DNA from 3 places in the Streptomyces sp. NPDC098781 genome. Region 2 is predicted to be linked to each of the others. Evidence: riboswitches for the same ligand, from Rfam matches in the RefSeq annotation. Region 2 holds a riboswitch; each other region holds the start of a gene.

Region 1 (10,133 bases), on a different contig from region 2:
GTGGCGCAGTACGAGGCCTACGCCACGTCGCTGGCGTTCCTACGGCACCGGGGCCGCCGCGGCCGGGCCGGCGCGGACTACGTCGTGCGAGAACAGGAGCTGCTGCACGAACTGTGGGCGCGGCGGGAGTTCGCCCGGCCGGCGCTGGAGCACGCGGCCGCCGCGCAGGCCTGGACGGCATACGGCCACCCGCAACCGGGGCCGGCCGTTCACCAGCAGCTGTACGGATCGACGTACCCACAGCCGTACGGACCGACCTACCCGCAGCCATACGGGCACCCGCACGGTCAGCCGTACGGGCAGCTGAACGGACCGGGCCCCGCACCGGGCTACGGCTCGGTGGCGCCGTACCCCCTCTACAACCCGTATCGGTCCTAGCGGTCGAGAGGTCCTAGCGGTCGAGAAAGAGGCGGCGCCTCACGCCGACGCCTCCGTGAGCCGCTCCACCTCGTCGTCCGTCAGCCTCAGCTCCGCCATCCCCAGCAGCGCCGGCAGCTGTTCCACCGTGCGGGCCGAAGCCAGGGGCGTCGCGACCGTCGGCTGTTGCGCGAGCCAGGCCAGGGCCACCGTCGCCATCGGCACGTCGTGGGAACGGGCCACCTCGTCCAGGGCGGCCAGCACCCGTCGGCCCCGCTCGGACTCTGCGTGCTTGCCGGCACCCCGCGCGCGGGCGCTGTCCACGGCCGTCCCCGGTCGGTACTTGCCGGTGAGGAAACCGGCCGCGAGGGAGTAGTACGGGATCGCCGCCAGCCCTTCCCGCTCGGCCAGGTCGCGCAGGGGGCCCTCGTAGGTGTCGCGGGAGACCAGGTTGTAGTGCGGCTGGAGGGCGGCATAGCGGGCGAGGCCCTCGCGGTTGGAGAAGGCGAGGGAGGCCGCGAGGCGTTCGGCGGAGATGTTGGACGCGGCGATGTGCCGTACCTTGCCGGCCTTCACCAGCTCGTCCAGCGCGCCGATGATCTCCTCGACGGGCACTTCCGGTTTGTCGTAGTGCGTGTAGTAGAGGTCGATGCGGTCGGTGCCCAGGCGCCGCAGGGAGGCGTCGGCGGCCGCCTTGATGTTGGCCGCGGTCAGGCCCTGGAAGTCGGGGTGCTGGCTGACCTTGGTGGCGATCACGACGTCGTCCCGGTTGCCGCGTGCCGTCAGCCAGTGGCCGATGACCGTCTCGGACTCGCCGCCCGAGTTGCCCTCGGCCCACGCCGAGTAGACGTCGGCCGTGTCGATGAAGTTGCCGCCCGCCTCCGTGTATGCGTCGAGGACGGCGAAGGACCGGGTCTCGTCGGCGGTCCAGCCGAAGACGTTGCCGCCGAGGCAGAGCGGGTGGACCTCCAGGTCGGAGGAGCCGAGCTGACGAAGAGCACTCATGCTCTACGTCAACCGTCGTACCGGAACGGCTCATTCCACACCGGGGACCAAGGCTGCGTAATGAAGACGCTCGCGACGAACACCGTCGCACGCACCGAGAACCGGCAGCCCTGACGTCGGGGGGACGCCGTCAGGACCGCCGGGGATCACATGTGGTCGCCCGTCACGGGCCTCAGGGCGTGAGGCCCTTGCCCTGAAGCCAGGCCAGCGGGTCGATGCCGTTCGCGCTGCCGTCGGGGTGCACCTCGAGGTGCAGGTGGGCGCCGGTCACATTGCCGGTGGCGCCGACGCGGCCGATGACGTCGCCCGTGTTGACCTTCTGGCCCACGCTGACGCTGATCGAGGACTGGTGCGCGAACCAGAGCTCGGTGCCGTCGTCGAGGGTGATCTCCGTCTTGTAGCCGTACGAGCCGTCCCAGCCGGCGAAGGTGACGGTGCCGGAGTGGATCGCCTTGATCAGCGTCCCGGTGGGGGCGGCGAAGTCGAGGCCGGTGTGGTAGCCGGAGGACCAGTAGGCGCCGGCCTGACCGAAGGTCGAGGTGATGGTGTACGAGGAGGTCGGCAGCGTGTACTGCTTGGCCAGCTCGGCGAGACGCTCGGCCTCGGCCTTCTTGCGGGCCTCCTCCTCGGCGGCGGCCTTCGCGGCGGCGGCCTTGGCCTTGGCTTCTTTCTCCGCCTTGGCGGCCGCGTCCCTGGCCTCCTTCTCCGCGGCGGCGACGGCGGCCGCGGCGGCCTTGCTGTCGATCTGAGTCTGCTGGAGTTCGGCCTGCGCGATGATCCGGCTGCGCAGCACCTCGCCGGCGTCGGAGGTGCCCTGCGTGGTCTCCTCGGTGGCCTCGCCCATGGTGCTGAACGCGGTGGCCGTGTCCTCGGCGGGCTCGGAGGAGTCGTCCGAGATCAGGGGCAGGTCCGGCATCGTGATGGCGACCGGCGGCTTGCCGCTGTTGGCGCTGGCCATGCCGCCCGCGCCGACGGCGGCTATGACGCCTACGCCGAGAACCGTGGAGCTGCGGGCGAGTCCCCCGCCACGCTGCTTGGAGACGCGGTGCCTGCCACGAACGGGACGAATGGAATCCGCGGTGGGGTTCCACTCCTCGAACGGGCCCTCGTCGGTGCGGTAGCGGTCGTAGCCGAAGGTGTCGCTGCGTTCGCTCGGCACGAACGGGGCTTGCGGAGCAGGCCGGTTTGACGCCACGTGGGCGTACTCCTTTCCTTCCTTCTCGCCTACCGGGTTAGCTGACGGGTTCGGAGCAGGAAGGTCTCCTACGCGCGTATACCAACCGTGCTTCCACGGTGGAATCCGTGCGATTCACCCCAAGGTGGTGGTTCCCCGGTTCCCTTACGGGATTCGGCGCGTGCGCACGGAGCCGACTCTTGTGACGGCTGGGACGACCGCGCTGCGTTATCGAACGTTAATAGACCCGGGGCGCGTATTCCAAGCTGTTCCACTTGATCATTAACGATTTTCGCCCGGACTTAGGGGTCATGAGCGGCCTAAATCGGGCGAGTTGACCAAGACTCTGGAGTCACACAGGTATTGACGGTATGTCAGTTGTTATGCGGAGGGCGGTCGCGCGATCACCGCTGGTGACAACGGTCAAGGTGATCGGTCAGAAGGCTTCACGGTCGTCGTACGGCCATGAGTGCCAGGTCGTCCGCCATCCCTCCGCCGGAGTGCCGGCGTACGTCCGCCGCGAGCACCCCGAGCAGTTCGGCCGGCTCGCGCAGGGCGTTCACGCGGCCCGCGAGGCCCACCTCGGGGTCGTAGAACCGCCCGCCGGCGTCCCGCGCCTCGGTCAGACCGTCGGTGTACAGCAGCAGGGTGGCCCCGTCCGGGAAGCCGGCGTCGTCGGCCCGGTCGGGCCAGGCGCCGAGCTCGCGCATGCCGAGCGGCAGGGCGGGTTCGGTGGCCGGCAGGGGGTGGACGGTGCCGTCGGCGTGCAGCAGCAGCGGCGGCGGGTGCCCGCGGTTGACCAGCCGCACGATTTCGTTGCCGTGCGGCAGCTCGGCGAGCATGGCGGTGGTGAACCACTCCTGCGACTCGGGTCCGTCGCGCCGTGCGCGCTCCCGGGCCAGCGCCCGCTCCAGCCGCTGCGCGACCGCCTCCAGCGTGGCCTCCTGTTCGGCGGCCTCCCGGAAGGCCCCGATCACCACGGCGACGGCCCCGACCGCCCCCATTCCCTTGCCCCGCACGTCCCCCACCACCAGCCGGACGCCGTAGGGGGTGTCCTGCACGGCGTACAGATCCCCGCCGATGGCCGCGCCCTCCTGCGCCGCCTCGTACCGGGCCGCGATCCGGAACCCGCCGATCCGCTCGGCCGGCTCCGGCAGTACGGCGCGTTGGGCGGCCTCGGCGATCTCGCGGGCGGAGGCGAGGCGTTCGTCGCTGCGGCGGACGAGGAGGTTGATGAGGACCGCGAGCACGGAGACGACCACGATGGTCGCCAGCTCGGTGACCACCTCCGCTTGGGACAGCTCCCCGCGCGGCGCGCGCATCACGAGCACCACGAGGAGGGCCAGGGCTCCGGTGAGCACGGTGCCGCGCTGTGAGTAGAGGGGGGCGGCGACCAGTGGCGCGGCCGTGAGGAAGGGGGCGCCGGTGAAGTCCGTCGGTGTGACGTGGTCGTACACGGCTCCGGCCGCGATCAGCAGGGCGGGGAGCAGCCGGACGAACCGGCGTGCGTATGACATCCGCCGCTGCTCCACCTCACCAGGGTTGCCGAAGCGGGGGCGGCGGGCGAGCGCTGGAAGCCGACCGGGGAAAACACTCAGGGCCGGAACTGATCAGTTCCGGCCCTGAGCCTTCAGTAGCGGGGACAGGATTTGAACCTGCGACCTCTGGGTTATGAGCCCAGCGAGCTACCGAGCTGCTCCACCCCGCGTCGATGAGTCCATAGTACGCCATCCGCGGGACCCGAAGCACACGCCTTTCCCGGGGCCGGTCCTGACCAGGACTTTCCGCTCAGCTGCCGCGGCCCTCCCGGCCCGTCCGGTGAGGCCCGTCCGGCCAGGCCCATCCGGCCAGGTCCATCCGGCGAGCCCGGCCAGGAAAAGGCCCCACGCCCTCACCCACCCACCAGATGCCGATTGGGCGCGATCGCCCGCTCCTCGTACTCCGGCAGCACCACCACATCCACGCCCTCCCCCGCCAGCACCCCGCTCCCGTCCGCCCCCACCACGAACGTGTCCGGCTCCCGCCAAGCCGTCACCACCCTGCGCACCCCCGCCTCGAGGATCAGCCGGGCACACGGCACCGGTCGCGAGGAACGCCGGGTGCACGGCTCCAGGCTGCTGTACACCGTCGCGGACGCCAGCCTCGGATCCCCCGCCGTGATCTTCGCCAGCGCCGCCTCCTCCGCGTGCACCACCGAGTCACCGCCCTCCCTGGAGTACCCGCGCGCCAGCTCCGTCCCGTCGGCGGCCACCACGACCGCCCCGACGCTGAACGCCGTCCGAGAGGGCGGGCACTGCGCCGCCAGCTCGCACGCCAGCGCCAGCCAGTGCCGGTCCGCGGCGGAGGCGAGGCCCCCGGCACCGGGCGCCGTCGGCTCGTAGCGCATCAGCACCACGTCCTCGATCCGCCGCGTCTCGACCAGCCGCAGCCGCCCGCCCTGGTACGCACCCGGCCCGAACAGCCGGGGCGCCCGCGCATCCCCCACGAACAGCGGGGCCAGCACCAGCTGCACCTCGTCCGCCAGCCCCTGCTGGAGCAGCTGCGTGTGGATCGTGCCGCCGCCCTCGACCATCAGCCGTTCCACGCCGCGCACCTCGCGCAGATGGGCCAGCAGCCCCCGCCAGTCGAGTTCCTCGCCCAGCGCGACGACGTCCGCCGCGACCGGCGCGCGCCGCAGCAGGTCCGCGCCCTTCTCCGTCGTATAGACGACCTTGTCGCCGCCGGTGTGCCAGAAGTTCGCCGCCGGGTCCAGCTCGCCCGACGCGCTGACCGTGACCTTCAAGGGGTACTCCGGCTTGCCCGCCGCCACCCGTGCGGCCCGCCGCTCGGCCGAGTTCACCAGCAGCCGCGGGTTGTCCGCCCGGATCGTGCCGGCGCCGATCAGGATCGCGTCCACGGAGGCGCGGACCTCGTCGACCCGGTCGAAGTCGGCCGGGCTGGACAGCAGCAGGCGGTCCGGGCCCGTGTCGTCGAGGTAGCCGTCCAGGGAGACGGCGGCGGACAGCAGGACGTAGGGGTACGACGGCATGGGCGCGCTCTCCGGCTCGGCGATCCGATCTTGGTTCAAGTTTGAAACAAACCTACACTGGTCGTATGACGACTCGCTGGCTCACCTCGGAGGAGCAGCGCGCCTGGCGCGCGTACATCGCCGCCGCCGCGCTCGTGGAGGACGCGCTGGACCGGCAGCTCCAGCAGGAGGCCGGCATGCCCCATCTGTATTACTCCATCCTCGCCACCCTCTCGGAAACCCCGGAGCGCAGGTTGCGCATGACCGAGCTCGCGGAAGGACTGAAAATCACCCGCAGTCGGCTGACGTACGCCGTCACCCGTCTGGAGCGGGACGGCCTGGTGCGGCGCGAGGACTGCCGCTGGGACAAACGGGGCAGCGTCGCGGCCCTCACCGACGAGGGCATGCGGGTGCTGGAGCGCGCGGCCCCGGGTCATGTCGAGACCGTACGGTCGCTGCTCTTCGACCGGCTGACCCCGGAGCAGGTCGGCCAGCTGGAGGAGATCTTCACGGCGGTCGGCGAGGGGTTCCAGGGCGAGGGCGCACACGCCGGTCCGGAGGACGTGCCCTGGCGTCGGCGCTCCAACAAGCCCTGCTCGTGACCTGAGCGACTTCGCGACCCGCGCGACTTCGTGACCTGCGCGACTTTGTGATCTGCGCAACATGGCCTCCGGAACTCGTCGAATCGCGTTGATTCAAATTTAAAGCAGGGAGTAGGGTTCAGACCGAGTAGCTGATTCAAATCTGAAGCAGAGCTCCAACAGCCAGCAGCCCCGCAGTCAGCAGTCAGCAGGATCCGCAAGCAGTCGGCCCTCCCAAGGAACCCGGAGACCCCGCATGCCCGACTTCCCCGCCGCCGCCACCCAGCGCGCCCGCGTCCGGGTCCCGCTGCGCTTCCAGGACGGCTACCGCGTCGACGCCGAACTGGTGACCTTCCACGGCCTGACCGACGGCCTGGAGCACGTGGCCGTCGTCCTCGGCGACCCGGCACCCGGCACCACCCCGCTGGTCCGGCTGCACTCCGAGTGCCTGACCGGCGATGTCTTCGGCTCGGCCCGCTGCGACTGCGGCCCCCAGCTGCGCGAGGCCGTCGAGCGCATCGCCGAGCGCGGCGGCGTGCTGCTGTACCTGCGTCAGGAGGGCCGCGGCATCGGCCTCTACAACAAGCTCGACGCGTACGCCCTCCAGGACCAGGGCCTGGACACCTACGCCGCGAACGCCGCCCTGGGCCTGCCCGAGGACGACCGCGACTACACGGCCGCGGCCCAGATGCTCAACGCCCTCGGCATCGGCGAACTGGACCTGCTGTCCAACAACCCCGACAAGGCGGCCCAGTTGCGCGCCCTCGGCATCGAGGTCGGCGACCGCGTCCCCACCGGCGTCTTCGCCACCCCGGACAACGTCCGCTATCTGCGCGCGAAGGTCCTCCAGACCCAGCACACCCTGCCGCTGGGGGACCTCGCGGAACTCAGCGCCGGCTGAGCGAACGGCACGGGGGCGGCACAGGACGCCCCCGGGCCCCCCGGGCCCGCCGGGTCACCCGGTCACCCGAACTGCACCCGTCCGATCAGCCCCGCCGCGGTGAAGGCGGCCGTCAGCTCCGCCCGCCCCTCGGTGAAGTGGGCCCAGCTGTCGAAGTGGACGGGAACGATCCTGCGCGCCCCGAGGATCCGCGCCGCTTCCACGGCCCGCGCGCTGTCGAGCGTGAGCAACTGCCGGTCGAGCACGGCGGTACGGGCGGCCCCGGCGAACAGCACGGCGAGATCCACCGCCCCGAACCGCTCGGCGACCTCCTCGACCGGCCCGAGCTGGGCGTTGTCACCGCTGACGTAGACGGTGGGCAGCCCGTCGCCGGTCAGTACGAACCCGACGACCTGCCCGACGACCGCTTCGATCTCCGCCCGCTCCCCCGGCCCGTGCAGCGCGGGCACCCCGGTGACGGTGACCACGCCGCCGCCGGGCCGATCGACCTCCACGGACTCCCAGTCGGCGAGCCCCCGAGCCGCACCGCCGAGCCGCTTCGCCCCACCCGGCGTGGTGAGGGTGAGCGGCACCTCGGCGAGCAGCGCCCGCCCGGAGACGTCGAGGTTGTCGGGGTGCTCGTCATGCGAGAGCAGAACGACGTCGATCCGCCCGAGCTCCGCGGGCCGGGCGGCGGCCGGAGCGGTCTTGGTCAGCGCACGTCCGCCGCCCAAGGGGTGGTCACCGGGGCCGTCGAAGGTGGGGTCGGTGAGAAACCGCAGGCCGCCGTACTCGATGAGGGCCGTGGGGCCGCCGAGGACACGCACGGGGACGGGGACCTGCTCACTGGTGGTGCGGGTGTCGACCATCGCCAGACCTCACGGTTGAGAACGAGTGCATCCGTGAGGGGAGGCTAACGGCACCTCACGGAAAGCCGCAACCTGAAACGTGAGAACCGCCAAGTCGGCCGAGGTGTGGGCGGGTTGGGGCCGCACAACACAACAGCGCCCGGGCCGACCGAAGCCGACCCGGGCGCTGTGTAGCAGGTCAGAGGGTTGCCCCCCGCCTGCAACCCGTAGGCCCTGTGGGACTCGAACCCACAACCAATGGATTAAAAGTCCACTGCTCTGCCAATTGAGCTAAGGGCCCAAGCGATGTTGCCACCCCGAGCATAGCCGGACGTGGCCGAGTCTCCGATCGGGTATCCGGGTCACGGCCACGTCGGCGGGAGCGGAGGACGAGGACGGCGCCCTCTCAGAAGAGGCCCTTGTAGCCCTGCCAGCCACTCGCGATCTTCACCCGCGGGCCGAACGACCCCCTGCCGTCGCCGTCGTTGCGGTAGACGTCGCCGGCCCTGTCCCGCGCGATCAGGTCGTTCTTCCCGTCCCCGGTGATGTCGCCGACGCCGACCACGGCGTTGTACGACGTCCCCCACCGGGAAACGATCTTCACCCGCGCCTTCAGCTTGCCGTTGCCCGCACCATCGAGCCGGTACAGCGCCCCGTACTTGTCGTGCGCCAGCACATCACCGATGCCGTCACCGGTCAGATCCCCGGCGCCGACCATCCTCGTGTAGCCCTTCCAGGCCGACGCGATCTTCACCCGGGCCTTCAGCTTCCCGGCACCGTCGTTCGCGAACACGTAGACGTCACCCGTGGACTTCTGACGCGCCAACAGGTCCGTACGACCGTCGCCCGTGAGGTCACCGGGCGCGGTGAGGACGTCGTACGCGTTCCAGCCGGTGCCCAGGGAGGTGTGGCTGCTCGACGGGGTGTACGACGGCCCGCACTTGCCCGCGTACCGCCGCAGTTCGCCGTTCGGCATGCGGATCAGCATCTCGGCACACCGGTCCACACCCATGTCCCCGAAGGGGACGGCGACCGTCCCGGCGGGCCAGCCGGACGCGGACTGCTTCCAGTCGAACTTCCCCTTGCCCTCGGAGTAGTGCAGGGTCAGCGCCCCCGAGGAGTTGAGGGTGACCAGTTCGCCGTAGCTGCGACCACCCTGGTCGTGATGGCCCTGACGGCCGCCCGTGAGCGCGAACGTGCCGCTGCTCGTCGAGGTGCCGCCGCCCTCGGTCGCCGTGGCGGTCAGCGACCAGGTGTAGGAGCCGTTGTAGGCATACGCGCCCGCGTCCGTCTTACCGTTCCAGCCGGCCTCGGCCTCCGCTCCGGTCGTGGTGCCCGAGTCGGTGTATACGGCACGACCGCGGGAGTCCTTCACGGTGAACTTCCAGGACGCCGGCTTGTTGAACTGCCAGATGCTGTTCCAGTGGTCGTCCTTGGCATTCACGTAACCGTCGTCCGGCTCCGCCTCGATCACCGCCAGCGACGACGACGGCACACCGCTCGGCACGATCCGTACCGCCTTGCCCTGCTCGACATACGCGATGTCACCGCCGAACTCGTCCACGGCCCAGGTCAGCCGCCGCTGGTCGGCGGTGTTCCCGCCGGGCAGGTCGCCGATGACGCGCGGCGCGGCGGCCGTACCGGTGTGGAAGTCGGTGAGCAGCAGCTTCCCGGCCGTCCGGTCGTGCCGGACGAGATAGCCGTCGCCGACGAGGGCGGGCCCGGACGGCACCGAGATCTTCTTCTTCGCCGCACGGTCGTACACTCCCGCGGCGCCCGTGGGCCCGCAGTTCCAGTAGATCCAACGACCCACCGCCTGAAGCTCCCTGACCGAGCAGGGCGCGCCCGTGGCGAGCGTCTCGACGGTCCTCTTCGTCTCCAGGTCGAAGGCGGTGACGGCCCCGGCACCCGAACCCGGCGTCCACAACCGCGAACCCCACACCGAGGCAGCGGTAACCGAGCGGGTGAGGCGCACGTCATGGCCGTGGTAGCGGTGGGTGGCGTCGACGTACTGCTTGCCGGTGGACGCCGCGTCGTAGACGAAGTAGCGGCCGGTGACGTCCACGAACCGGCCGCCGGACACGGCCGGCTCCACGCCGTGGTAGCTGTCGGGGCCGCTCCAGATCTGCGCCTTCTCGTTGTCACCGTCCCCGAAGAAGACGCCTACGTGTCCGTTGCCCGCCGCGCGCAGCACCACGCAGGAGCCGGCGTCGCACGGCACCCTCTTCACGTGCTGGCCCCCGGCGAACGTGCCGGCGTAGATCCATGCGCGCCGGTCACC
Region 2 (10,133 bases):
CCGGGAGGACAGCTTGCCCTCGCCCGCGCGGTCGTCGCGGGTGAAGATCATGCCCGCCAGACCACGCGCCGAACGGTTGTGCTCGATCTGGAGAGCCAGCGTCGACTTCCCGCAGTCCATCGTTCCGGAGAAGAACACCAGCTCGGGCATGGGGAGTTGAGCACCTTTCGGGCAGCGATGAGAACGGAGGGACGCTTCAGGAGCGTACTTCGAGCAGCGGGATCAACTGCTCGGCGGGGGTCATCGAGCCGTGGTTGCCGACCATGGCCGACTCCTTCGGCTCCCGCTCGGACGCGATGATCAGGACGTCGTCCCGCGCGGCCGCGACCACGTCGCCGATGCGGTCGTACACCCGCTCGTCGATCTGCGGCCCGAACCAGCCGGCCGCGATCGCCTCGTCCCGTGAGGCGATCCAGAACTGCTCTCCGAGCACCTCGCGCCAGCAGGTCAGGACGTCGTTCGCCGCGCCCGGCACCGCGTACACGTGCCGCGCCCGGCCCTCGCCGCCCAGCAGGGCGACCCCGGCGCGCAGCTCCCAGTCCTCGTCGAAGTCGATGCGGTGCTCCTCGTCGAAGGGCACGTCGATCATGCCGTGGTCGGCGGTGACGTAGAGCGCGCTGCGCGGCGGGAGTTGCTCGGCGAGGCGCTGGACGAGCCGGTCGACGTACATCAGCTGGCCGCGCCAGGTGTCGGAGTCGACGCCGTAGCGGTGGCCGGCGCCGTCGAGTTCGGCGTAGTACGTGTAGACCAACGAGCGGTCGCCCGCCGCCAGTTGCCCGGCCGCGAGGTCCATGCGCTCCTCGCCGGTCAGGCGCCCGAGGAACGTTCCGCCGCTGAGGGCGACCTTGGTGAGCGGGGTGTTCTCGAAGGTGGGCGACGACACCTGCGCCGCGTGCACGCCCGCCCGGTGCGCCAGTTCGAAGACGGTGGGATACGGCTGCCAGGCGCGCGGTGACGTCCACGGCTGCCAGCGCAGCTGGTTCATCAGCTCGCCGGTCTCCGGGTTGCGCGCGGTGTAACCGGGCAGGCCGTGCGCGCCGGGCGGCAGGCCGGTGCCGACCGAGGCGAGGGAGGTGGCGGTGGTCGCCGGGTAGCCGGTGGTGAGCGGGCGTCCGGTGCCGCCGCGCGAGCTGCCCAGCAGCGAGGTCATGAAGGGCGCGTCCTCGGGGTGCGCCCTGAGCTGCTCCCAGCCGAGGCCGTCGATCAGGAACACGCAGTTGCGGTCGGCGGCGGTCAGCTCGGTGATCGTGGCGGTCATGCCCGGTACGGCCATGCCGGCGGCCAGGGTGGGCAACAGGTCGGCGAGCGAGCCGCTGCCGTACTCGGGGGGCGGCGCGGACGTGACGGCGAGGGGTTCCGGATGCGGGTCCCAGGCGGTGGACTGAGCCATCAGCGCGTGATGTCCGCGGTCGCCTCGGAGAGGGACTGCGCGAAGGCGAGCGCCTGGCGCACCGTCTCCGGGCCGTCACCGGCCTCGCTGACCCTGAGGCTCAGGTCGTCCGCCGTGGAGCTGCCCGTGTAGCCGTGGTCGGCCTCGCAGTTGGGGTCGCCGCAGGCGGCGGGCTCCAGGTCGATACGGGAGACGGCGCCCCAGCCGATGGTGAGGACCACCTCGCGGGGCAGCGTGCCCACCGTGTACTGCTCCGGGTTGGCGACGACGCGGCTGAGCACGACCGAGGAGATCCGGCCGATCTTGACCGACTCCGTCGAGGTCGTGGCGTAGGGCGTCGGGGAGGTGCTGTCCGCGGCCTGCTCGTCGGTGTGGCTGACGATGAAGCGGTTGCCGGTGAGGACGAGGACGGTCACATGCCGCCGCACCTCGTTCTGGTCGAACGTCGTCTCCTGGTGGACCAGGTACGACCGGATGGGCTCGCCGCCCACGGCGGCCTCCACCGCCTCGGCCACGAGGGCCGGGTAGTAGCCGCTGCGTTCGATCGCCGCCCGCAGCCCCTGGGTCGTCGTACTGGTCTTGGCCATGACGCCCATCCTACGGGGGACCACTGACTGCGAGGCACCGCTCACGGCGGTCTCAGTACGTGGGGAGGGTCCTCGGTCCGAGGTCGTCGCGGGCGGGCGGCGGTGCGAGGCGTACGGACGCGCCGAGCACGCTCAGGCCGTGGGTGGCGACGACGACCGGCTCCAGGGTGACCGCGACGACCTCCGGATGGTCGTCGACCAGCCGCGACACCCGCAGCAGCAGCGCCTCCAGGGCCGGGGTGTCGACGGGCGCGGAGCCGCGCCAGCCGAAGAGGAGCGGTGCCGTCCGGATCGACCGGACGATCGAGGTGGCGTCGCGGTCGGTGACCGGGATCAGCCGGTGCGCCATGTCGCCGAGCAGCTGGGAGGCGGCTCCGGCGAGCCCGAAGGACAGCACGGCACCGGCGGCCGGGTCGATCACGGCCCGTACGACGGTGTCGACGCCGCGCGGTGCCATCCTCTGCACGACCGGCCGCAGCTCCTCGGCCCTGCCGAACAGCTCGGTCAACTCGGCGTATGCCCGGCGCAGTTGCTCCTCGTCCGCCAGGTCGAGCCGTACGCCCCCGAGGTCGGCGCGGTGCCGCAGGTGGGGGGCGGTGGCCTTGAGGGCGACGGGGTAGCCGAGGGTGCGGGCGGCGTCGGCGGCCGCGTCGGGAGTGGGGGCCTGAAGGGCGCGGTGGACCTGGATGCCGTACTTGCCGAGCAGGTCACCGGTCTCGTCCGTGCCGAGCGTGAGGCCCTGCCCGCGCGCGAGCAGACCGTCGATCAGCCGGGCGGCGCCCTTCTCGTCGATGTCCTCGTACTCGGGCACCTTGCCGGGCTCGGCCGCCTCGCGCCGCCACTGCGCGTACCTGACAGCTTCGCCGAGGGCGCGGACGGCCCGCTCGGCCGCGGGGTAGGCGGTGATGAGGCGGGGGGTGTTCTCGGAGGTCTCCGACAGCTCGGGCAGGGTCTCGGGGCGGAAGTCGAGGGGGCGGATCGGGTGGGCGCGGACCACGGCGCCGGGCGCCTTCGACTCCGGTCGTGGTGCGGTGCTCGCCGCGGCCGACAGGGCTTCCGCGAGTCCGCCCAGCTCCACGTGCACCACCAGCACGGGCTTGCCCGGTACCCGCTCGGCGGCCGTCCGCAGGGCCTCGGCGAGCTCGGCGTCCCCGGTCGACGCGTCGCCGATCGCCGGTATCGCGGTGACGACGACCGCGTCGCAGGTCTCGTCGGCGAGCGCGCGCGAGAGCTCACGGTGGAAGTCGTCCGCCGACGCGGCCGTCGTCAGATCCAGCGGCAGCAGCGGACGCAGGCCCTCTGACAGGCACGCGTCGTAGGTGAGCAGGCCCAGCGACTCGGAGTTGCCCAGGATCGCCACGCGCGGCCCGGCCGGCAGCGGCTGGCGGGCGAGCAGCAGCCCCGCGTCCACCAGTTCGGTGATGGTGTCGACCCGGATCACGCCGGCCTGCCGCAGCAGCGCGGAGACCGTGGCGTGCGGCAGCCGGGTGGCCCGTACGGCGTGCCCCTGCGGTGCCGCGCCGCCGTGCCGCGCGCCCTGGACGACGACCAGCGGCTTCGCGGCCGCCGTGCGCCGGGCGAGGCGGGTGAACTTGCGCGGGTTGCCGATGGACTCCAGGTACATCAGCGCGACGTCGGTGTCCGGGTCGTCGTACCAGTACTGGAGGACGTCGTTGCCGGACACGTCGGCCCGGTTGCCGGACGACACGAAGGTCGACACTCCGGTCACCCCGGTGACGCCGCCGCCGCGCCGGTGCAGCCGGGACAGCAGCGCGATCCCGATGGCGCCGGACTGGGCGAACAGACCGATCCGTCCCGGACGGGGCATCTCGGGGGCGAGTGAGGCGTTCAGACGTACGTCGGCGGCGGTGTTGATGATCCCGAAGGCGTTCGGGCCGATGATGCGCATGCCGTACGCGCGTGCCTGCCGTACGAGTTCGCGCTGCCGTTCGCGCCCGTCGGGCCCGCTCTCGGCGTACCCGGCGGAGAGCACGACGAGGCCCTGCACCCCGTGCTCGCCGCACTCGGCGACGACCTCGGGTACGAGCGGGGCCGGCACGGCGACCACCGCGAGGTCGACCTGCTCCTCGATCTCCCGCACGGAGCGGTGCGCGGGCACCGAGTCGAGCTCCTTGAGGTCCTCGGGGAACGCCCTGTTCACGGCGTACAGCCGCCCGGTGAACCCGGCCTCCCTGATGTTGCCGAGGACGCTGCGGCCCACCCCGCCGGCCGTGCGGCCCGCACCGATGACGGCGACGGACCCGGGCACCAGCAGCCGCCGCACGGACCGGGCCTCGGCGCGCTGCTCGCGCGCGTACTGCACGGCGAGCGAGCGGTCCGTCGGCTCCAGGTCGAACTCCAGGCGTACGACGCCGTCCTCGAAGCTGCGCTTCTGGGTGTACCCGGCGTCCGTGAACACCTTGATCATCTTGGTGTTGGCGGGCAGCACCTCGGCGGCGAACCGGCGGATGCCGCGCTCGCGCGCGACCGCGCCGATGTGTTCGAGCAGGGCGGAGGCGACACCCCGCCCCTGGTGGGCGTCCTGGACCAGGAAGGCGACCTCGGCCTCGTCGGCGGGGGCGGACGCGGGCATTCCGTCGGCACCGATCCGGTCGTAGCGTACGGTGGCGATGAACTCGCCGCCCACCGTGGCCGCGAGTCCCACCCGGTCCACAAAGTCGTGGTGCGTGAAGCGGTGGACGTCCTTGGCGGACAGTCGCGGGTAGGGCGCGAAGAAGCGGTAGTACTTCGACTCGTCCGACACCTGCTCGTAGAAGCTGACCAGGCGCTCGGCGTCATCAATGGTGATGGGGCGGATGCGTGCGGTGCCGCCGTCGCGCAGCACCACGTCGGCTTCCCAGTGGGCGGGGTACTCGTGCCGGTCCGAGGCGCTCTGCATGGGGCCCAGAGTACGGCTCGCGTACGACAACGGCGCGAGGCAGTCTGTGGAGGACGAACGTGGGGTCGAGGCCGCGATCCGACGGGCACCGAGAGACGGGACGTTCGTCTCGTTCCGGCTTGCTTCACGGGTGTGGGAAACTGGTCTAGACAACCCTGAACACCGAAGGGCAGCATCACATGGCTGAGCGCCGCGTCAACGTCGGCTGGGCCGAGGGCCTCCACGCCCGCCCCGCCTCCATCTTCGTCCGAGCCGCCACGGCCACAGGCGTCCCGGTGACGATCGCCAAGGCTGACGGCAACCCCGTCAACGCGGCCTCCATGCTGGCCGTCCTGGGCCTGGGCGCCCAGGGCGGCGAGGAGATCGTCCTCGCCTCCGACGCCGAGGGCGCGGACGCCGCCCTCGACCGACTGGCGAAGCTGGTCGCCGAGGGTCTCGAGGAGCTGCCCGAGACGGTCTGAGGACCTGAGCGGGTGATCCGTAGCGAACGGTGAAGCCGCGTCCGCCTTTTCGGCGGGCGCGGCTTCGCTGTTTCCGGGCAGGCTCGACGCAATTGGCGGCGCGCTGCCGGTGCATTCGAAAAAGGGCAGCAGAAATTCACCGCCACCGAATATGCCCTCTTTGTATACGGCGCCTTTGTTAATGCCGCAGACTCGGCATGTTTACGGGATGTTGCGAATTCCTCACACGCTCCGCGCGCCCGCCTCCGGAGCCGAACCGCAGCCGGTGCGCGGAGAGCGCGCGCTCGGTGTGCAGCGCCGTCATCGCGCGGGCGCGTTCCCCGTCGCCGCGCGCCACCGCGTCCACGATCGCGCCGTGCTCGGTCCAGTACCCCTGCGGGTCGGCCGGTGCCTCCACGGCGTACATCCAGGCGATCTTGTGGCGCAGCTGGGTCAGCACCGAGGTCAGGGCGGGGCTGCCGGACGCCTGGGCCAGCGTCTCGTGGAACCAGCCGCCCAGGGAGCGCAGATCCTCGCTGTTGCCCCGCCTGGCCCGCTCCTGCCCCAGCCTGACCAGGCCGCGCAGGACCTTCAGATGGGCCTCGGTGCGCCGCTGGGCGGCCCGGGCGGCGCCGAGCGGCTCCAGCAGGCCGCGCATCTCCAGCAGGTCCGCGGCCTCCTGCTCGGTCGGTTCGGCGACACAGGCCCCCGCGTGCCGCCGGGTGACCACGAAGCCCTCCGCCTCCAGGGTGCGCAGGGCTTCCCGGACCGGGACGCGGGAGACGCCGTAGCGGCGGGCGAGGACTTCCTCGGTGAGTCGGCCGCCGCGCTCGTGGACACCGGCGACGATGTCGTCCCGGATCGCCGTGCACACCGAGTGCGCCGGAATACGCATGACCCACCTCCGCCTTAATCCCCGTGAAACGTCGACGAATGACGTGTTCGCTGTGACTCTATTGCAACCTGCCTGAATTTCCGACGGCGAGCCGGAATCCATGGATATTTTTTGGTCATCGGTTCGACGCCAAAACGCCGAAAGCCCCGGCTCGGGAGCCGGGGCTTCGGGTGGTGCGGCGGTGGCGTCAGATGTTCACGCCGTGCGCGCGCAGGTAGGCGACGGGGTCGATGTCGGAGCCGTACTCCGGCGAGGTCCGAGCCTCGAAGTGCAGGTGCGGGCCGGTGACGTTGCCGGTGGCGCCGGACAGGCCGATCTGCTGGCCGGGGGTGACCCGCTGGCCCACCGAGACGCCGATGGACGACAGATGGCCGTACTGGGTGTAGGTGCCGTCGTTCATCTTGATCACGACGTTGTTGCCGTAGGCCCCGCCCCAGCCGGCCTCCACGACGGTGCCGGAGGCGACCGCGTGGACGGACGTGCCGCTGGCGGCGTGGAAGTCGATGCCGGTGTGGCTTCCGGAGGACCACACGGCGCCGCCGGCCTTGTAGCCGGTGGAGACGTACGAGCCGGGGATCGGGGACACATAGGACAGCAGGCGCTTGCGCTCTGCCTCGCGGGCGGCGCGCTCCTTGGCCTCGCGCTCCTTCGCGGCCTTCTCGGCCGCCTTCTTGCGCGCGGCCTCCTGGGCGGCCTTCTTCGCGGCGGCGGCCTCCTTGGCCGCGTGCTCCTGGGCCGCGGCCTGGGCGTCGAGCTGGTCCGCGATCGAGTTCTCGACGGCGATGACGGGGATGAGGCCGGTCTGCTCCGCGGCGGGCTCGGCGGCGAGCGCCGGAGCGGCCAGGGTGCCTATGACGCCGGTGGCGGTGAGCGCGGCGACGCCCGCGGCACGGGCGGTGGAGCGCTGCATCCGGCTGGGCCGGCGATGCTTCCCGGTGGGGCGGTTCTTCCCGGTGGCGCAGGTGAACGCCATGTAGTGGCTGGTCCTTTCCTTCCCTCTCGCCTACCGGGTTAGCTGACGGGTTCGGAGCAGGAAGGTCTCCTACGGGCCCCCTCGCACTCGCGCGGGCGCCCGATTCACCCCAGGGACTTCGGTGGGTCCCCGGCTCCCCTGGCTCGCGCCATACGGGGACTCGGCGATGGCTGTCCGGTGCCGCGGGTGCGGCGCGGTGCCTGACGGACAGCCCGGAAGACGCTAAACGGGACATCTTTCAATCCCCAAACCGAGCAGGGCTTTTGTAGCGCATCCCACAGGCCAGACAGGCAACCTCTCCTCAATTCGGGCATAAAGGGGCCCTGGTGACTCTTTCGTCACCAGGGCCCCTATGCGCGCGTGGCGCCGTCTTTCGCCTACTCGGCCGCCACGACGGTGACTTCACCGATGCCGAGGGCCTCCACGGGCTCCCGGATCGCGGCCGCGTCGCCGACCAGGATCGTCACCAGGCGGTCCACCGGGAACGCGCTCACGGCCGCGGCGGTGGCCTCGACGGTGCCGGTGGCGGCGAGCTGCTGGTACAGCGTGGCCTGGTAGTCGTCGGGCAGGTGCTGCTCGACCTGGTCGGCCAGGGTGTTCGCCACGGAGGCCGCCGTCTCGTACTTCAGCGGCGCGACCCCGACCAGGTTCTGCACGGCGAAGTCCCGCTCGGCGTCCGTCAGCCCCTCCCCGGCGACACCGCGCAGGACCTTCCAGAGGTCGTCCAGCGCCGGGCCGGTGTTCGGGGTGTCGACGGACCCGCTGATGGCGAGCATCGCCGCGCCGCTGCCGTCCGGGGCGGAGCGCAGGATCTGCCCGAACGCGCGTACGCCGTAGGTGTAGCCCTTCTCCTCGCGCAGGACCTTGTCCAGGCGGGAGGTGAGGGTGCCGCCGAGGCAGTACGTGCCGAGCACCTGCGCGGGCCACACGCGGTCGTGCCGGTCGGGGCCGACCCGGCCGATCAGCAGCTGCGTCTGGACCGCGCCGGGGCGGTCCACGATGACGACGCGCCCGGTGTCGTCCGCGGTCACCGGCGGGACGGGCCGCGGCTCGGCCGAGGAGCCCGTCCAGGCGCCCAGGGTGTCCCCGAGCAGCGCGTCGAGGTCGACGCCGGTGAGGTCGCCGACGACCACGACGGTGGAGGTGGCGGGACGCACATGGCGCTCGTAGAACGCGCGTACGCCCGCGGAGTCGATGCCGGCGACGGTGTCCTCGGTGCCCTGGCGCGGGCGGGACATGCGCGAGGTGGCCGGGAACAGCTCCTTGGCAAGCTCCTTGGCGGCCCGGCGCGAGGGGTTGGCCAGCTCGTGCGGGATCTCGTCGAGGCGGTTGCGCACCAGGCGCTCCACCTCGGCGTCCTCGAACGCGGGTGCCCTGAGAGCGTCGGCCAGCAGACCGAGCGCCTTGGGCAGACGGGAGACCGGCACTTCGAGGCTGACGCGGACGCCGGGGTGGTCGGCGTAGGCGTCCAGCGTGGCGCCGCAGCGCTCCAGCTCGGCGGCGAACTCCTCGGCGGTGTGCTTGTCGGTGCCCTCGGACAGGGCGCGCGCCATGATCGTGGCGATGCCGTCGAGGCCCTTCGGCTCGGCGTCCAGGGGCGTGTCCAGCAGCACCTCGACGGCGATGACCTGCTGGCCGGGGCGGTGGCAGCGCAGGACGGTGAGGCCGTTGTCCAGCTTGCCGCGCTCGGGCGCCGGGAACGCCCAGGGCCGGGCCGGGCCGGCCTGGGGCTGTGGGTGGAACTCCATGCTGGCGAGTTCGGTCACTGGGCCGACTCCTCGTTCTCGTCGGTGCTGGCGGCTTCCAGGTCCTCGTCCTCGCCGGCGACCGGCTCGTACACGAGCACCGCACGGTTGTCGGGCCGCAGCCGCGCCTGGGCGACCGCCTTGACCTCCTCGGCGGTGACGTCGAGCACCCGCTTGACCGCGGTGAACGCGAGCTGCGGGTCGCCGAACAGGACGGCGTACCGGCACAGTTCGTCGGCGCGGCCCGCGACCGTGCCGAGCCGGTCCAGCCACTCGCGCTCGAGCTGGGCCTGGGCGCGCTCCATCTCCTCGGCGGTGGGGCCCTCCTGCGCGAAGCGCGCCAGCTCCTCGTCGACGGCGGACTCGATGACGGGGACCTCGACGTCGCCGGAGGTCTTCACGTCCAGCCAGCCCAGGGAGGGCGCGCCGGCCAGGCGCAGCAGGCCGAAACCGGCTGCGACGGCCGTACGGTCGCGCCGGACGAGCCGGTTGTAGAGGCGGGAGGACTCGCCGCCACCCAGGACGGTCAGCGCCAGGTCGGCGGCGTCGCACTCGCGGGTGCCGTCCGTCGGCAGGCGGTACGCGGCCATCATCGCGCGCGCGGGGACGTTCTCCTCGACGACCTCGCGCAGCTGTTCGCCGATGATCTCGGGCAGCGAGCCGTCGCGCGGGGCGGGCTTGCCGTCGTGGGACGCGATGCTGCCGAAGTACTTCTCGACCCAGGCGAGCGTCTGCTCGGGGTCGATGTCACCGACGATCGACAGGACGGCGTTGTTGGGCGCGTAGTAGGTGCGGAAGAACGCGCGGGCGTCCTCCAGGCTGGCCGCGTCCAGGTCGGCCATCGAGCCGATCGGGGTGTGGTGGTACGGGTGCCCGTCGGGGTACGTCAGCGCCGTCAGCTTCTCGAAGGCCGTGCCGTAAGGGACGTTGTCGTACCGCTGGCGGCGCTCGTTCTTGACGACGTCCCGCTGGTTCTCCAGGCCCTCCTCGTCGAGCGCCACCAGGAGGCTGCCCATGCGGTCGGCCTCCAGCCACAGCGCGAGCTCCAGCTGGTGGGCGGGCATGGTCTCGAAGTAGTTGGTGCGCTCGAAGCTGGTGGTGCCGTTCGGCGAGCCACCGGCGCCCTGGACGAGCTCGAAGTGCCCCGTGCCCTTCACACTGTTCGAACCCTGGAACATCAGGTGCTCGAAGAGGTGGGCGAGTC
Region 3 (10,133 bases), on a different contig from region 2:
CAGTTTGACCCGCGAGTACTGCTCGACCTCGGCGATGGCCGAGCGCAGCACCTCGGTCATGGAGACCGGGTTGCTCCACTGCCTGCGGGAGACGGCGCCGCCGAGCACGGCGAGGTTCTCCGCGTGGCGACGGATCCGGGTGGCGAGGTGGTCGACGTGGAAGAGGCCCTTGAGCAGGTCGGGGTCCTCGATCTCGTTCTCCAGCTCGTCGAGGATGGAGATCTCCCGGTGCACGAGCGACTGGAGCCGCCGGGCGAGGTTGACGAAGACTTCCAGCTTCTGCTCGCTGCCCGCCTGGCTGGAGAGCTGGGCGGCCTGGACGACGGCGGTGACGGCTCCGTCGTGGGCGCGGGCCAGGTCGGCGGCGAGGAGTTCGAAGTCGTCGGCGCTGTCGGGCGGACCGCCGCGCGGTTTGCGCTTCGCAGGCGGAGCCTCCCCGCGTCGCAGGGTCTCCACGAGGGCACGTAGATCGGCCTCGGCGCGTGCGCTACTGCGGCGCAGTGCGCGGACGCGGTCGCTGACGGACCTGGCGGCGCGGTTGGCTGCCACTGCGGCGATCAGGATGCCCGCAAGGGTGACCGAGACCGCGCCGGCGAGCACTGCCCACAGGGTGAGGCTCGGGCGCACCCCGGTGGAGCGCAGAAGGAACAGCACGACCGCGCAGGCGCTGAGGGTGACCGCGACCGGCGGCAGCACCGCCAGCCGCAGCAGTTGGGGCCGTATATGGGTCTCGGGCAGCGCGGGTGCGGTGCGGGCGGCCGGGCGCCCGTGCCGCCCGCCCTCACGGCGGTCTGCGCGTGCGGCCGGGGCGCGTGTTTGAGACATCGGGATCCTCGTACTGGTCCGTCGGTGGGGGGCCTTGGGCGTGCACGCGGTCTGCGCGGCCCGCGGGGCATGCGCCATCGCGATGTCGGTCGACAGAGCTGACGAAATTCGGCTCCACGTCGCCCGACGGACACTCACGGTAGTCGCCTGTGCATCAAGTGCGGTGGGCAGTTGACAAACTCCCGCAGGTGGCGTCCCGCTCTGGTATGAGGCCTCGTACGACAGACCGATAACCGATCTCACCGTTCGCCCACAAGGAGCAATTGAACGATCGGACCTGGTCAGAAGTGGTCACAGGCAAAAGTCGAGGGGCGGGGCATTTTCCATGCCCCGCCCCCCGTAAACGCGTTTCCTCTTCACCGACGCCCGCCCCGGCCGGGACGTTTCAGCACTCCGCGCACCCGGCGCGCCAACCCCTGAACGTCACCCCCCGTAACGGCGCACATCGCCAGCCGGGCGCCCCACAGTGCTCCCGCACGCCCCGCGCGAAGCGCCAAAACGTGGGCGCGCACGCCGTCCGCCGCCACGACCGAGCGACCGAGCGACGGCTGCTCAAGCCTGAGATGTACCCACCCCGAGGCCCAACTCGGCCTTACGAGGCCCAACTCAGCCTCACTCAACCCAACTCGGCCTCACTCGGCCCAACGCGTCTCGAGCCCGCCCGGCACAACCGCCCCCTAGGCGACCGCCGCGTCCCCCGCCTCCGAAGCAACCGGCGGCCAGGCCGGCCACCCTTCGGCCGGCGCCTCGGCCGCATCCCGCCACCAGGGCGTCAGAGGCGTCGGCGAGGCCGGTTCGAAGGGCTCGCCGCAGCGCGGGGCCGCCATGGCGACGCCGGCCTTGTGCGTGGCCCGCATCATCCACTCCCCCGGCTCCGCCCACGGGTGCGGCGCCAGATTGAAGGTCCCCCAATGGATCGGCATCATGACGCCCGCGGTCGGATCGCCGCCCTGGAGGTCGAGGTGGGCCCGGACGCCCTCCTCCGGCGTCATGTGGATGTCGGGCCAGAAGTCCGAGTAGGCGCCGACCTGGATCATCGTCGCGTCGAACGGGCCGTGCTCGGCGCCGATGTCCTTGAAGCCCTCGAAGTAGCCGGTGTCACCGCTGTGGTAGATCCGGTGCTCGTCCGAGGCGACGACCCAGGACGCCCAGAGGGTGTGCTGGGTGTTGCGCAGTCCGCGGCCGCAGAAGTGGCGGGCCGGGGTGGCGGTCAGGGTGAGCCCGCCGACCTTCGTCTGCTCGTGCCAGTCCAGCTCACGCAGCCGGTCGGCGGACACGCCCCAGTGCTCGAGGTGGCCGCCGACGCCGAGCGGTACCGCGAAGAGGGTGTCGGTACCGGCGAGCGCCTTGATCGTGGGCAGGTCGAGATGGTCGTAGTGGTCGTGCGAGATGACGACGACGTCGACCGGTCCGAGCGCGGCGAGCGAGAGCGGTACGGGGTGCAACCGCTTGGGTCCGGCGAAGGGGAACGGGGAGCAGCGCTCGCCCCACACGGGATCGAAGAGCACGCGGTGGCCGTCGATCTCCGCGAGGACGCTGGAGTGCCCCATCCAGGTCAGGCGCAGCCCTGTGGCGGGCGGCTTGGCCAGGTCGGCGTAGGTGGTGGGGTGCACCGGCACGGTGCTCTTCGGGGCGCGGCGGGGCCGGGCCTCCTTGTCGAAGTAGATCTTGGCGAACTCCAGCATCGACCCGGACGGTCTTGTCCGCGCCTCACCGCCGGGGTTCTGGAACACGCCGTTCTGGAAGTGCGGGGATCTGCGGATGCGCGCCATGCGCTCACCGCTCGGGTCCACGCCGAAGGCCTCGGGCCGCAGGGCGCGCAGCCCGGAGCTCGGGAAACGGAAACCGGCCACGGTACCTCCAGGTGGAGTCGGTGAGTAATCCCATTATGGGCGGCCCCACCGACACCTCCGGATACCCCCCGGTCCGTCGGGCTCCGACGACCCCGGGCGGGCCGCTTCCCCACCGAGATCCACCGGGTTCCACCGAGATCCCCCTGGTTCCACCGGGTTCCACCGAGATCCACCGAGCGCGTTGACATGTCCCCTTCCTACTTCAATACTGACTCATCGTTCAGTAGCCGCACCGGGGCGCCCACCCCGGGACCGGCCCCGACCCCGGAGACCCCATGACCACCCCCCTGCTGTCGCTCACCTGGACCGACCACGTCACCGGCCGCCAGGGCTTCCTGGTCGTCGACCGGCTGGTGCGCGGAGTGGCCAGCGGCGGGCTGCGTATGCGGCCGGGCTGCACGCTGGACGAGGTCACCGGGCTGGCCCGCGGCATGAGCATGAAGGAAGCGCTGCACTACGACCCCGAGGCGCGGTATGTCCCCCTGGGCGGCGCCAAGGGCGGCATCGACTGCGATCCCCGGGATCCGGAGGCGTACGGGCTCCTGGTGCGCTACCTGCGAAGCATGCGGCCGTACATCGAGAACTTCTGGACCACGGGCGAGGACCTCGGGCTCAGCCAGGACGTGGTCGACCGCGCGGCGGCCGAGGCGGGGCTCGTGTCGTCGGTCCAGGCCGTGTATCCGCTGCTCGACGACGAGGCGGGTGCCCGGCGCCGGCTCGCGGAGGCGTTCGCGGTCCAGGTCGACGGCATCGGCCTCGACGAGCTGGTCGGCGGGTGCGGGGTCGCGGAGTCGGTCCTGACGGCTCTGGACCGGGCAGGTGTGCCGTACTGGAGGACCCGCGTCGCGATGCAGGGTCTGGGCACCATGGGCGGGGCCACCGCGCGCTTCCTCACGCGCGCGGGGCTCACGGTCGTGGCGGTCGCCGACATCAAGGGCACGATCGCCAACCCGGCGGGCCTCGACATCGAGGCCCTGCTGGCGGCGCGCGACGCCCACGGCACGGTGGACCGCGCGGCGCTGCGCCCCGGCGACCGTGAACTGCCGGGCGACGCCTGGCTGTCGGCCGAGGCGGAGGTGCTGGTTCCGGCGGCGGTCTCGTACGCGATCGACGCCGCGAACCAGGCGCGGGTCACCGCCCGCTGGATCGCCGAGGCGGCCAACATGCCCGTACGGCCCGACGCGGAGGAGATGCTGGCCGCGCGGGGGGTCACGGTACTGCCGGACGTCGTGGTGAACTCGGCCACCAACGCCTGGTGGTGGTGGACGCTGTTCGGGGACATGGGCCCGGACGCGGACGAGGCGTTCGCTCACATCAGACGCTCGATGCGCGACCTGACCGATCTCACCCTGGCCCGCGCCGAGGCCGACGGGACGGCCCCCAGGGCCGCCGCGCACGCCATCGCCGCGGACCGGCTTCCGGAGATCACCGAGCGGTTCGGCTGGCACCGATGACACCGGCCGCGGGGACCTCCTCGGCAGCGGCCGAGGGGTGGCTCGTGGCGAGGCTTTAGGGTGACGGCGTGGCAAGAGTGCGGTTGAGCGTGGCGGAGCGGCGGGAGGAACTGCTGCGCGCCGCCGTGGAGCAGATAGAGGCGCGGGGCGTGGCGGCGGTCAGGATCGCCGACGTGGCCTCGTCGCTCGGCGTGAGCAACGCTCTGGTGCTCTATCACTTCGCGACGAAGGAGAAGCTCGTCGCGGCCGCCTTCACCCATGCGGCAGCGGACGACCTGGCTCATCTGCGCAAGCTTCTGGGCCGCCGCACGACGGCGCTACGACGGTTGCGGGCGGCCGTGCGCTGGTACGCGCCCACCGGCCAGGCCAAGGGCTGGCGGCTGTGGATCGAGGGCTGGGCGGCGGCACTGCGCGAACCCGCGCTCCAGGAGGTCATCCGGGGTCTGGACCGGCAGTGGAAGGCGGCCATCGCCGAGGTCATCGCCGAGGGTGTCGCCGCGGAGGAGTTCCGCTGTCCGGACCCGACCGGCGCGGCACTGCGCCTGACGGCCCTGCTCGACGGGCTGGCCGTACAGCTGACGTCGTACCCGGGCGCGGTCTCCCGCGCGTGTGCACGCGAGTGGGCGGACGAGGCGCTGGCCCGGGAACTGGGCCTGGAGCGAGAGGCGTTGACGGCGTCGACTCGGTGAGGTGCGCGGACGCCGGGTTCCCTTCGGGAGGACATACGTCCGGGCCGCACCGACCAGTCTTCGGTACGGCCCGGAGGCACCGGTGCCTAGCGCACCGCTCTCAAGCCACGGCCTGATGGCTCGTGCACCGCACTCAAGCCACCGACCGATCACTCGCGCACCGCACTCAAGCCACCGACTGGATCCGCATCTTGATGTCGTCCGGAGACATGGCGCCCTTGGCCGTCACGTGGTCGCCCGAGGACTCACCGCGCAGTCGCCGCCCGATCCACGGCACCAGGTACTCACGCGCCCACTGGACGTCGTCCCGGCGGATCTCCAGCGTGCCGCGCGGCGGGAGCGGCGGCCAGGGCTGGTCCGGGTCCGCGGGAATCTCCAGGCCGAGGACCTGACCGGCGCGGAGCGCCACGCGCGTGTGCCCCTCGGGAGACAGGTGCAGCCGGTCGCCGTCCCAGGCCCGGCGGTCCTGAACGGTCTTCAGGGACCACAGGTCGAGCACGGGGCAGCCGTACCGGTCGGCGATGGCCCGCACATGACCGTTGTACGTGGCGATCTTGCCGCGCAGGTGCTTCAGCACGGGCACGCCGCGGGTGTCGAAGCCGGTCGTCACCATGACGGTGCCGACGGCTGAGGTGAGCCGGACGATGGCCCGCTCGAAGCGCTCGGCCACCTCGTCGGGGTCGGTTCCGGGCCGGATGATGTCGTTGCCGCCCGCGCAGAACGAGACCAGGTCCGGGGCCAGTTCGACGGCCTTCGGAAGCTGGTCCTCGACGATCTGGTCGAGGAGTTTGCCGCGCACGGCGAGGTTGGTGTAATCGAAGTCGCCCTCGGGGCGCCGGTCCGCGAGCAGGACCGCGAAGCGGTCGGCCCAGCCGACGAACGCCCCTTCGGGGCCGGGGTCGCCGACGCCCTCGGTGAAGCTGTCCCCCACCGCGACGTACGACCCGATCACTGATCTGCTGTCACTCTTCGAATCGCCTGTCACATCGGGACATGATTCACCTTTGGATGTGACCTACGCGACCGTAGGCAGGGGTTGACGAGCGGTGAGATAAGCCACTCCCCAAGTGTTCACCAAACGTGGAATAACCCTCCGAGCAGGGCTGTTGGACGGCCGATCACCGCACCAGGACCACAGGCATGCCGAAGGCCGGACCCGGGGATCGGGGGTCCGGCCTTCGGCTGCGTGTCAGGCAGGTGGTTTCGCGGGGGGCCGTCAGCCGATGGCGACGCCCTTGGAGCGGAGGTAGGCGACCGGGTCCACGTCGGAGCCGTAGTCCGGCGTGGTGCGGATCTCGAAGTGCAGGTGCGGGCCGGTGACGTTGCCGGTCGCGCCGGAGAGGCCTATCTGCTGGCCCGCGGTCACGGTCTGGCCGGCCGAGACGGAGAGCGAGGACAGGTGGGCGTACTGGGCGTAGTAGCCGTCGGCGAGCTGGATGACGACCTGGTTGCCGTACGCGCCACCCCAGCCGGCGGAGACGACGGTGCCCTGGCCGACCGCCTTGAGCGGGGTACCGGTGGCGGCGGCGAAGTCGACGCCGGTGTGGTAGCCGCTGGACCACATGCTGCCCGCGACCTTGTAGCCGGTGCCGAGGGAGGCGCCGGACAGCGGGGCGGAGAACCCGTTGACGGTGCTCGTGGTGTCGGCGGCCGAAGTCGTCTTCGCGGCCGCCTTCGAGGCGCTCGAATCCTTCTCGGCCGACTCGGTGGACGGCTTCGAGGAGGTCTTGGAGGGGGTCTTCGACGAGGACGAAGACGGGGCGGGCGACGAGGACTTGGGGGCGCTCGTCGCGGCCTTCTTGCCGTTGATCGTGAGCTTCAGACCCGGGTGGATCAGCGACGGGTCCTCGCCGACGGCCGAGCGGTTGTCGGCGTAGAGCCGCTTCCAGCCACCGTTGACGTTCTGCTCGTCGGCGATCTTCGAAAGGTAATCGCCCACCTTCACCGAATAGGTCCGCACGTCGGCCTTCTTGTCGCCGGCCTTCTTCTCGGCGGCCTTCTCACCGGTGACCGGAAGGGACTGAACGGCCTTTTCCGAAACGGACTGCTGGGGAGCGGCGTGGGCGCCGGCGGCCCCCATCAGCGGGAGAGCGAGAGCGGCGCCACCGGTTCCGGCGACGGCGATGGAGCGGGTGAAGCGCAGGGACTTCGGGCGTCGGTGCTTACCCTTCGCGGGCATGGCGAATTCCTCTCCGGCGCCTGCGAGGTGAGCTGTCGGGTGCGGGCTGGAGATGCCCGGCCGCGTCGGGACGCGACTTGACCCCAAGCCGTTCCGGAGACCGGAACAGGCGGTTGTACCTGTGGGTCCCCCGCTCCTGCCGTGGACGGGTGAGTTAGCGCGGGATCCGGTCGGCGGCAGGATTAGGCGTCCGTCCGGATTGGTCGTGAACGTAAGCGAGGAAGACGCACGGGAACAAGTGAGGGGTTCCGTCCGAATGCGTTCCTGTTGATCCCTTGTGGGAATTACCGGTCACCCTGAGTGAATTCTGGGGGCGTCGCCCGACTCAAAGCCCCTTGAAAAACATGTGAATTACGTGGACATGACGGACGACGCACGGTCACGAATATGACCCTGCTCACGTGACACCGCTCCAGCTTCCTTCATTCCAGAGCGAGTTGGAATGAAGGCAGCAATTCGGACAGAACGGCTAGATGCGACGGAGGTGAATAACTGCCGCATCCAGATCGCCCCGAAGGTCGACTTTCAGCCCGTGATGCACCAGTACAGCCCCTCGGTGAACTTCGCCCGTTTCAGGGCATTCATACCTACCTGTCGGGTCGATACCGCGGAGCCGCAGAGCCGGCAGGGGCTCGCCGAAGCTCTGAGCCTGAAGCCATGCGAGAACGACCGTCTCGTCCCCGAGCACGTACTGCACCGCGCTCAGCCCGCCCCGCGGGGGCCGCAGCCGGTACAGGTGGCCCCGCTGCACGAGGGGGCGGATCTCCTTGTAGAGCGTCACCCACTCCCGCGCCTCGGCGAGCTCCTCCTCGGTCCACCGCTCCAGGTCGCCGCCGACCCCGAGCACCCCCGCCATGGCGCTGACGAAACGGAAGCGCAGCGAGCTCGCGCGCCCGTTGAACATGGTGTTCGGGCTGTCGGTGACCCAGGCCGCCATGACCCGGGCGGGGTGGATCTGACTGAAGCCGTGCTGCATGGCGAGCCGGTCGAGGGGGTCGGTGTTGTCCGAGGTCCACACCTGGTCCGTGCGGCTCAGCACGCCGAGGTCGATCCGTCCGCCGCCACCCGAGCAGGACTCGAAGGCGACACCGGGATGAGCCGCGCGCAGCCGGTCGAGCAAGCCGTACAGGGCACGCACATGGTCGACCCACAGGCGCTGCGGATACGGCTCACCGGGCCAGCCGGCGTCGGCGAAGCAGCGGTTGAAGTCCCACTTCACATAGTCGATCGGCGCGCTGGAGAGCAGCCCGTGGAGCTGTTCCCAGAGGTACTCCTGGACGTCATCGCGGGCGAGGTTCAGTACGAGCTGATTGCGGAATTCCGTACGCTTTCGTCCCGATTGGTGCTGAACCCAGTCCGGGTGGGCGCGATACAGCTCGCTGTCCGGATTGACCATTTCCGGCTCGACCCAGATGCCGAACTGCATGCCGAGCTCGTGCACGTGCTCGGCGAGCGGCTTGAGGCCGGACGGGAAGCGCTCGGGGTTGGGGGTCCAGTCGCCGAGCCCGGCGCGGTCGCTGGTGCGCGCGCCGAACCAGCCGTCGTCCACCACGAACAGCTCGACACCGATGGCCGCGGCCCGCCGAGCGAGCGCGCTCTGCTGTTCCTCGGAGATGTCGAACTCGGTCGCCTCCCAGGAGTTGAACAGCACCGGCCGGTCCTGGTATCGGCGTCAGGGATCACATACGCGCGCTGGTACGCGTGCCAGGCGCGGCTGGCCCCGCCGAAGCCTCCGTCGCTCCATAGGCCGGCGAAGACGGGCGTCGTGAAGGACTCCCCCGCGGCCAGCCGCAGCAGGCCCGAGTCGTCGTGTCCGGCCCCGCCGGTGATCTGCACGCGCGCGTCCGGAAGTTGGGCGACGGCGATGCGCCAGGACCCAGACCAGGCGAGGGCACAGCCGTAGACCTCGCCGCGTTCCTCGGTGGCGTCCGTGTCGAGCGCGACCCACGGCAGATGCTGGTGCCCGGTGTGCCCGCGGCGACTGCCGATGACCTTCTCGCCGTACGTGAGCGGGGCCTGCACCAGCCGGGACTCCGCTCCCCAGCGGCCGTGCAGCTGGGACAGCCGCCAGTCCTCCCGGTAGGGCAGCGTCCAGGTGGCCGAGTCGGCGCGCAGCAGCTCCAGCGCGGGCCCCTCGTTGTCCAGAGCCACCCAGCGCTCCACCACGTCGTCGCGCATCCGGTAGTGCAGGGTGACGTTCAGCCCGCCGTCACGAAAGCGCAACCGCAGCTCGTCACCCTCGGACTCGTACCGCACGAAATCCCACTCGGTGCCGCGCCGCCCCTCGGCGCGCACGGACAGCGCGGGGCGCACGAAACGCGGGCCGCCCTCCACCGGGTACTCCTCGTGCCCGTCGAGCGGGGACTCGAAGGACGAGTGCTCCGGCAGCGGACGTACGGCGAGGGCCTCGGCGTCGGCGAGTTCGATCCGCGGGCCCCAGTGGAGGTGCAGCAGCTCGTCGCCCTCGGTCAGATGGACGGCGTAACTGCTGGTCGGCCCGGAGAGGAGCCAGATACGGCCCGTTTCGGAGATCTCCAGCATCAAGCCCCCACAGAGACGAACAGGTGCGATCAAGTACCAACATCATCTAGGGCCGGGCGGCCCCGGGGCAACGCCTGTGGACAACTCATTGGCCCCGGAATCCATGTCGTATCGTCAAGAGCGCACCCCGTCGGCCGCACCGCAGAGCCGCGCCGCCGGGGCCGACTGGGAGGAGCCCCCGTGACGCAGCAGATCCCGTCGACCGAGCCTGAACTGGCCGGGGTTCGCAATTTCCGTGACGTGGGTGGACTGCCGACGGTGGACGGGCGACGGGTGCGGCAGGGGGTACTCTTCCGCAGCGGCCATCTCGCGCACGCGACCGCCGAGGACGCCGTCTTCCTCGACTCCCTGGGGCTGCACACGATCTTCGACTTCCGCAACGCGGCCGATCAGAAGCTCGAAGGGCCGGACGTCGAGCTGCCGGGCGTGCGCAATGTGAACCTGCCGCTGTCGGACCCGGCGGACGGCGCGGAGTTCTGGAAGATGGTCCGGGACGGCGATCTCGACCAGCTGCGGGAGATCCTGGCGGACGGCAAGGCGGCGAACCGGATGATCGCCTCCTACCGTTCGATCATCAAGGAGCGCACCGGCG

The links. Region 2 has a riboswitch for cyclic di-AMP ahead of ACIQWG_RS33455 (M23 family metallopeptidase). Riboswitches for the same ligand answer to the same signal wherever they lie in the genome.
Region 1: linked by a shared signal. The riboswitch ahead of ACIQWG_RS38985 (M23 family metallopeptidase) and the one ahead of ACIQWG_RS33455 (M23 family metallopeptidase) in region 2 are both predicted to bind cyclic di-AMP.
Region 3: linked by a shared signal. The riboswitch ahead of ACIQWG_RS16560 (LysM peptidoglycan-binding domain-containing M23 family metallopeptidase) and the one ahead of ACIQWG_RS33455 (M23 family metallopeptidase) in region 2 are both predicted to bind cyclic di-AMP.

The regions. Positions count from the first base shown of each region.
Region 1 covers NZ_JBIWAK010000015.1:21,091-31,223, forward strand. The annotation lists gene ACIQWG_RS38975 (PrsW family intramembrane metalloprotease) at 1-378, shown strand, start outside; gene ACIQWG_RS38980 (aldo/keto reductase) at 418-1,362, opposite strand; gene ACIQWG_RS38985 (M23 family metallopeptidase) at 1,535-2,557, opposite strand; cyclic di-AMP (ydaO/yuaA leader) riboswitch at 2,569-2,726, opposite strand; gene ACIQWG_RS38990 (PP2C family protein-serine/threonine phosphatase) at 2,983-4,053, opposite strand; tRNA gene ACIQWG_RS38995 (tRNA-Met) at 4,171-4,244, opposite strand; gene ACIQWG_RS39000 (dihydrofolate reductase family protein) at 4,428-5,564, opposite strand; gene ACIQWG_RS39005 (MarR family winged helix-turn-helix transcriptional regulator) at 5,630-6,145, shown strand; gene ribA (GTP cyclohydrolase II) at 6,381-7,025, shown strand; gene ACIQWG_RS39015 (MBL fold metallo-hydrolase) at 7,088-7,873, opposite strand; tRNA gene ACIQWG_RS39020 (tRNA-Lys) at 8,081-8,153, opposite strand; gene ACIQWG_RS39025 (FG-GAP-like repeat-containing protein) at 8,259-10,133, opposite strand, start outside.
Region 2 covers NZ_JBIWAK010000009.1:449,646-459,778, forward strand. The annotation lists gene ACIQWG_RS33425 (thymidine kinase) at 1-150, opposite strand, end outside; gene ACIQWG_RS33430 (alkaline phosphatase family protein) at 197-1,390, opposite strand; gene ACIQWG_RS33435 (DUF5998 family protein) at 1,390-1,977, opposite strand; gene ACIQWG_RS33440 (GNAT family N-acetyltransferase) at 2,030-4,876, opposite strand; gene ACIQWG_RS33445 (HPr family phosphocarrier protein) at 5,056-5,337, shown strand; gene ACIQWG_RS33450 (GntR family transcriptional regulator) at 5,516-6,211, opposite strand; gene ACIQWG_RS33455 (M23 family metallopeptidase) at 6,399-7,184, opposite strand; cyclic di-AMP (ydaO/yuaA leader) riboswitch at 7,197-7,360, opposite strand; gene ACIQWG_RS33460 (M16 family metallopeptidase) at 7,562-8,950, opposite strand; gene ACIQWG_RS33465 (M16 family metallopeptidase) at 8,947-10,133, opposite strand, start outside.
Region 3 covers NZ_JBIWAK010000003.1:1,063,453-1,073,585, forward strand. The annotation lists gene ACIQWG_RS16535 (ATP-binding protein) at 1-825, opposite strand, end outside; gene ACIQWG_RS16540 (MBL fold metallo-hydrolase) at 1,503-2,678, opposite strand; gene ACIQWG_RS16545 (Glu/Leu/Phe/Val dehydrogenase dimerization domain-containing protein) at 2,954-4,132, shown strand; gene ACIQWG_RS16550 (TetR family transcriptional regulator C-terminal domain-containing protein) at 4,201-4,821, shown strand; gene ACIQWG_RS16555 (SGNH/GDSL hydrolase family protein) at 4,988-5,773, opposite strand; gene ACIQWG_RS16560 (LysM peptidoglycan-binding domain-containing M23 family metallopeptidase) at 6,038-7,000, opposite strand; cyclic di-AMP (ydaO/yuaA leader) riboswitch at 7,005-7,162, opposite strand; partial or broken gene ACIQWG_RS16565 (alpha-galactosidase) at 7,470-9,541, opposite strand; gene ACIQWG_RS16570 (tyrosine-protein phosphatase) at 9,722-10,133, shown strand, end outside.